Regions from separate parts of the Rhizobium sp. RHZ01 genome, predicted to be linked through region 3. Evidence: predicted binding sites of a transcription regulator. Region 3 holds the regulator's gene; each other region holds the start of a gene.

Region 1 (2,271 bases), on a different contig from region 3:
GGCCGCGGAAGCCTCGAACTTTCTGATGGGGCGCACCTTCCTCGACATCGACATGGCGCGTGCTGCCGATCTGCTCGGGATGGATCGCAGGCAGGCGGAAATGTTCCGCGACCTGAAGCGTGGCAATTTCGTTGCGCTTGGGCCGGCCTTGTCCCGCCGCCCGCTGCCGATCCAGATCGGTAATGTCGAGACCTCGGCGCGTTCGTCGAGCCCCAAGCTCATGCCGCTGCCGGACGCACCGCAGGACGTCGCAGACCTGATCTTCACCCCGGATCCGGAAGAATTTCAGCGGCCGATCGTTCGGCGCGCCGCGCCCGCACCACGGCCGACCACCGATATTCTCGCGGAGTTGTCGCGATCGGCTCCTGCTGCCTCGGCTCCGGTTTCGGAGACGCGTGCGCCTCAGCCCGAGCTGTCGGTCGAGGAACGGGAGGAGCGGCTGACGGCGGTGCTCAACGAAATACTGGACGATCCGAGCTCCGGATTCCGAACGGATTCCGTGCTTTACCAGGAGTTCCTGGTGCGACTTCGCATGCGCCGGGTTCCAGGCGCTCCGATGTCTTTGTCGGAGTTCCGACGCCGCGTGGCGATTTCGCGTTCCGGCGTAGGTGCGGCGACCGCAGAAACCGAGGCCTGGGGAATGGCGTTGTCGCTCTCTTCTGGCGTCACCGACGATCTTCAGGGTGTTTTCCTGATGTTGGCAAAAGCGGCAATTTGTGGCGAACCATGCCCCTCGGATGCGCGGATTGCGCGCGCTTACGGCACCCACTCGGCCCGGCGTGCGAGACGTCTACTTGGCTATTTCGAGGAGCAGGGGACTGTGGTCGTGCACACGGACTTCGCCGGCAAGCGCATCGTCGCTTTCCCCGACATGAGTTGCCAGACGGCTCCCGGCGATGCCAATGCGCCTGATGTGGATGAGGTGCGCTCCGCAGCGGAATGACGGCCGAATTGACGGCAAATAGCGCGCGGACAATGTGCCCGGTTTATACTCGATCCCTAATGTCACACGAAGCAGTTGCTTTTGTCACAAGAGCTTCATTCGGGTGGTGGATAAGGCGCGCGACCCGTGCGGTCGATGCGGATTATCAAAAGGAGATCTCGGTCATGAGAAACAACGTTCGTCACCAGCTGCTGCGCCTTGTCGTCGGCGGCCTGCTTGCAACCGTTGCCGTTCAGCCTGGCTATGCAGATGATGCGGCGAACAAGCTTCTGGAACGTGCGGCAAGCGCCGATCTCAGCGCTCCCGGTGGCGCACGCCGCCTTTCCGGCGACATCACCGAGGCTTATCGCGCCGCGCTCATCGATACCCGCCCGAAGAACGTCATCCTCCTGATCGGCGACGGCATGGGCGACTCCGAGATCACCATCGCACGCAACTATGCGGTCGGCGCGGGCCAGTATTTCAAGGGCATCGATGCGCTTCCGGTCACCGGGCAATACACGCATTATTCGCTCGAAAAGAAGACGGGCAAGCCGACCTATGTGACCGACTCTGCTGCCTCGGGCACCGCTTGGGCGACGGGCGTGAAGTCCTATAACGGCGCGATCGGCGTCGACATTCATGAGAAGAGCCACGAAACGCTGATCGAAAAGGCAAAGGCTGCCGGTCTTGGCACAGGCAATGTCTCGACAGCCGAACTGCAGGATGCAACGCCAGCCGTGCAGATCGCGCACGTGACCCAGCGTAAGTGCTACAGCCCGGCATCCACCACAGAGAAGTGCCCGACGAACGCGCTTGAAAACGGCGGCAAAGGTTCGATCAGCGAGCAGTTGCTGGATACGCGCCCCGACGTGACACTCGGCGGGGGCGCAAAGAGCTTCGGCGAGACCGCCAAGGCCGGCGAATGGAAGGACAAGACGCTTCGCCAGCAGGCGGAGGAACGAGGCTACAAGATCGTCTCGAACCTTGACGAGCTCCAGGCCGTTAAGCAGGCGAACGACAGTGCGCCGGTACTCGGCCTGTTTGCCGAGGGCAATATGCCGGTTCGCTGGGAAGGCCCGAAGGCCAGCCATTACGGCAATGTCGAGAAGGAGCCGGTCGTCTGCAAGCCCAACGAGAAGCGCACGTCGGCAACCCCGACGTTGGCACAGATGACGGCCAAGGCGATCGAACTGCTCAGGACGAACGAGAAGGGCTTCTTCCTGCAGATCGAGGGAGCGTCGATCGACAAGCAGGATCATGCCGCCAACCCGTGCGGCCAGATCGGCGAAACGGTTGATCTCGATGAAGCCGTTCAGGAAGCGTTGAAGTTTGCGCAAGAAGCCGGC
Region 2 (2,271 bases), on a different contig from region 3:
CCAAAGCACCCCGGAAGATGTAGGGGAAGCAAAGAACATTGTTCACCTGGTTCGGGAAGTCGGAGCGACCGGTGCAGATCATTGCATCGGGGCGGGCAGCGCGGGCGAGATCGGGCATGATCTCCGGCGTCGGATTGGCGAGCGCCATGATCAGCGGTTTTTCGGCCATCTGCGCCAGCAGTTCCGGCTTCAGCACGCCGGCGGCAGACAAGCCAAGGAATACGTCGGCGCCACCGATGTTTTCCGCAAGCGTGCGCGTGTCGCTCTTTTGGGAGTAGACGCTCTTCCACTCGTCCATCAACTCTGTACGGCCTTCGTAGACCAGGCCTTCGATGTCGTGGACCCAGATATTCTCGCGTTTGGCGCCCAGTGTGACGAGGAGGTTGAGGCAGGCGAGGGCAGCGGCACCCGCGCCCGAAGCGACGATCTTGACCTCGTCGATCTTCTTGTTGGCCAGTTCCAGGCCATTGAGGATCGCCGCAGCGACGATGATGGCCGTGCCATGCTGGTCGTCATGGAAAACCGGGATCTTCATGGTCTCGCGGAGACGGCGCTCGATCTCGAAACATTCCGGCGCCTTGATGTCCTCGAGATTGATGCCGCCGAAGGTCGGCTCGAGCGAGGCGACGGTCGAGACCATCTGATCGACACTCGTTGCATCGACCTCGATATCGAAGACATCGATGTTGGCAAACTTCTTGAAGAGGACGGCCTTACCCTCCATGACCGGCTTTGATGCCAACGGACCGATATTGCCGAGGCCGAGAACGGCCGTACCGTTGGAAATGACCGCTACGAGATTTGCGCGCGAGGTATAGTCGGCGGCCGTCTCGGGATTGTCACGGATGGCGAGACAGGGTGCTGCGACGCCGGGGGAATAGGCCAGCGCCAGGTCGCGCTGGTTGCCGAGCGGCTTGATTGCCTGGATTTCAAGCTTGCCCGGACGCGGATAGCGATGGAAGTAGAGCGCCTGCTCGTCGAGGCTTCCACCTGCCAAATTCTTTTCCGTCTTGGACTTTTCGTGATGATCCATCATCGCCTCCGGCTGCCGCATGCTGTCTTTGAACTGCCTTCAATACATCAAACGGGATGGTCGAACAGTCGGAATTTCCGTTCGAAATGCGAAAACAGCGCAAATCTGCCGTGACGGGAGCGCAGGTCTGTAGAGACCGGGAAAATCGGGCGTGACAACCGGATGTCATCTTCCTGAAACACGACTCTGGTTTTGGAAGGTCAGGTGAACCATGGGACACGAGCAGGATGCTTGTGAGGGACAATATGGATACGCGGCACTTCCGTACGCTTTTCATTTCCGATGTGCATCTCGGCTCCAAGGCCGCGAAGGTGGACTTCCTGTTGGATTTTCTCAAGCATCACGAGGCCGATACCATCGTCCTCGTCGGCGATATCATTGATGGCTGGCGACTGAAGCGCAGCTGGTACTGGCCGCAGGATTGCAACGACGTGGTCCAGAAGCTGCTGCGCAAGGCGCGCAAGGGCACGCGGGTGGTTTATATCCCCGGCAATCACGACGAATTCCTTCGTGACTTTCCAGGCACCCATTTCGGTGGCATCGAGGTTGCCGAGCGCATCATGCACGAAGCGGCCGACGGCAAGAAGTACCTCGTGCTGCATGGCGACGAGTTCGACGTCGTGGTGCGCAACGCCCGCCTGCTCGCCTATCTCGGCGACTGGGCATACGACATGGCGATCATAATCAATATTGGCCTAGCAGCAATCCGTCGCCGGATGGGGATGCCGTACTGGTCGTTTTCCGCATGGGCCAAGCTTCAGGTGAAGCATGCAGTCAACTTCATAGGCGAGTTCCAGCGCGTCGTTGCCGACGAAGCCCGTAAGCACGGTGCGGACGGCGTGATTTGTGGCCACATTCATCACGCTGTCATGGAAGACATGGACGGGATCCGTTACATCAACACTGGAGACTGGGTCGAAAGCTGTACGGCGATCGCCGAGCATCAAGACGGCGCCTTTGAATTGATCGAATGGCGTTCCATGAGCGGTACGCAGGCGGTCCCGATGGCGATCGGGCATCGCGAAAAGGACGTCGCCCCGCAAGCCGCTTAGGCGCAATCTCCCAAGCCAGCAATTCAATGCATCAGTTTAGCCCGTTGTGTCTTTGCGACAGGCCCTATTTATTTTTTTAAACGTTTCAATCGGGCAATTTCTTGCCATAGTCGCCCTTAGGTTGACGTGATAGGCAGCGTTCAGTTTCCTGCAGGTCCACCTAATGATTCCCGCTCAAAACCCTCA
Region 3 (2,271 bases):
AAGGATGAGCCCTATGGCATCGACACATATCTTTTCTGCCTACGACGATGATTTGAAGTTCCTGTCCCGCCGTATCTCGGAAATGGGCGGCTTGGCCGAGCAGATGGTCTCGGATGCCGTACGCGCGCTCGTAAACGGCGATACGGCTCTTGCCCAGAAGGTCATCTCGGACGATGTGATCCTCGACCACGCGGAGCGCGAGATCGGCGACAAGGCGATCGTCACGATCGCCCGCCGCCAGCCGATGGCGGCCGATCTTCGCGAGATCATGGGCTCCATCCGCATCGCGGCAGACCTGGAGCGCGTCGGCGACCTGGGCAAGAACACTGCCAAGCGCGTCATTGCCGTACAGAGCGCCGGCGTGCCGCGCAAGCTCGCCCGCGGCCTCGAGCACCTGTCCGAGCTCGCCCTCGTCCAACTCAAGGAAGTCCTCGACGTCTACACGAGCCGTGCTGCCGACAAAGCAAAATCGGTCCGTGAGCGCGACGAGGAAATCGACGCGATGTACACCTCGCTGTTCCGTGAAATGCTCACCTACATGATGGAAGATCCGCGCAACATCACCAGCTGCACGCATCTTCTGTTCTGCGCCAAGAACATCGAGCGCATCGGCGACCACGCCACCAACATTGCCGAAACGATCTACTACATGGCCACCGGTGCCCAGCCGGAAGGCGAACGTCCGAAGGACGATACCGCCAACACCGTCGGCGCAGTCACTGAATAGTCATTCCGCGACCGCGCCCCCAGGAGACCGAAACGAATGATCCCTAAAGTAGCTGTCGTTGAAGACGAAGAAGCGCTGAGCGTGCTTCTCCGCTATAACCTTGAGGCCGAAGGCTTTGAGGTCGATACCATCCTGCGCGGCGACGAGGCCGAGATCCGGCTTCAGGAACGCACGCCGGACCTTCTCATCCTCGATTGGATGTTGCCGGGCGTGTCTGGCATCGAGCTCTGCCGCCGCCTGCGCATGCGGCCGGAAACCGAGCGCCTGCCGATCATCATGCTGACCGCCCGTGGCGAGGAAAGCGAACGGGTTCGCGGCCTCTCGACCGGTGCTGACGATTACGTCGTCAAGCCGTTCTCGACGCCGGAGCTTGTCGCTCGCGTCAAGGCGATGCTGCGTCGTGCCAAGCCCGAGGTGCTCTCGACGCTGCTGAAGTGCGGCGATATCGAGCTGGATCGCGAGACGCACCGCGTTCACCGCAAGAGCCGCGAAGTCCGCCTCGGCCCGACCGAATTCCGCCTTCTCGAGTTCTTGATGGCATCGCCCGGCCGCGTCTTCTCGCGCTCGCAGTTGCTCGACGGCGTCTGGGGTCACGACATCTATGTCGACGAGCGTACTGTTGACGTCCATGTCGGCCGCCTGCGCAAGGCTTTGAACTTTTCCAACATGCAGGACGTCATCCGCACCGTGCGCGGTGCCGGCTATTCGATGGAAGCCTGATCCTTTCAGGCGAGAGCCTGAGAGGTCTTTCCCTTACAACGAAAAACGGGCCCGCGAGGGCCCGTTTTCTTTATTCCTTATCCGGCTTCCGGGTCAGGCGACCCGGTTAGCGGCCTTGCGGCGCTCGTTGACCGGCTGGTAGGCCATGCGCTGATGATACGTGCAATACGGGGAAGAGTCCGGGGACTCGCAACCGCAGAAGTGGAAGTCGTCATTGAGCGGATCGCCGACCGGCCACTTGCAGGTGCGCTCGGTGAGCTCGGTGAGGCCAAGGCGGCGAGAAATCGGAACGATTACATTTGCGGCCGGACGGAAGCGGACTTCCTCCACCGTATCGATTTCGATCTCTTCCTTGAGCATCGTCGCGCCCTGTTGGCGGGTAACGGTGCGTGTGGTGATCCGCGAGGCGTAGTTCGTGGCGCGGGGCGCCGAAGTCGTGCGCTTGGGGGTTCTGACGGTGGTCGTCGAACCGCCGGCCTTGGCACGGCCGGGCAGACTCAAACGATGGACTTTACCAATGACGGCGTTACGACTTACACCGCCAAGTTGTGCTGCGATCTGGCTGGCGCTCAGGCCTTCGGACCACAGCTTCTTCAGTTTTTCAACGCGCTCGTCTGTCCAGTTCATGCCCCTGTCTCCGCCTTATTAGCGTTGGTGTAGGCAGAATCCTTCACCGTTGCCACGGACGTATCCGAGGCAAGAAACGCTTACTCAAATTTTGGTGACTAGTTCCGCCGCATGCAGCCTAGTAATTGAGTTTTAACCTAGTGTGAGGCCGACTCCGTGACAAGAGTCGGTTGAATCTCGGGGAATCGATTTTCAAG

Evidence for each region. Region 3 encodes PhoB, which activates phosphate uptake and scavenging genes when phosphate is short. Its sites were predicted from a motif close to TGTCATNNANCTGTCAT; they were not measured.
Region 1: a site for PhoB is predicted at 1,026-1,042, ahead of phoA (alkaline phosphatase). Genes of this name have one in related genera too.
Region 2: a site for PhoB is predicted at 1,185-1,201, ahead of IB248_RS06985 (UDP-2,3-diacylglucosamine diphosphatase). Genes of this name have one in related genera too.

Annotation. Positions count from the first base shown of each region.
Region 1 is NZ_JACUZZ010000004.1:217,001-219,271, forward strand. It holds gene IB248_RS07155 (ATP-binding protein) at 1-943, shown strand, start outside; gene phoA (alkaline phosphatase) at 1,108-2,271, shown strand, end outside.
Region 2 is NZ_JACUZZ010000004.1:173,377-175,647, forward strand. It holds gene IB248_RS06980 (NADP-dependent malic enzyme) at 1-1,033, opposite strand, end outside; gene IB248_RS06985 (UDP-2,3-diacylglucosamine diphosphatase) at 1,261-2,085, shown strand; gene IB248_RS06990 (MFS transporter) at 2,249-2,271, shown strand, end outside.
Region 3 is NZ_JACUZZ010000002.1:263,827-266,097, forward strand. It holds gene phoU (phosphate signaling complex protein PhoU) at 14-727, shown strand; gene phoB (phosphate regulon transcriptional regulator PhoB) at 764-1,447, shown strand; gene IB248_RS04085 (GcrA family cell cycle regulator) at 1,541-2,074, opposite strand.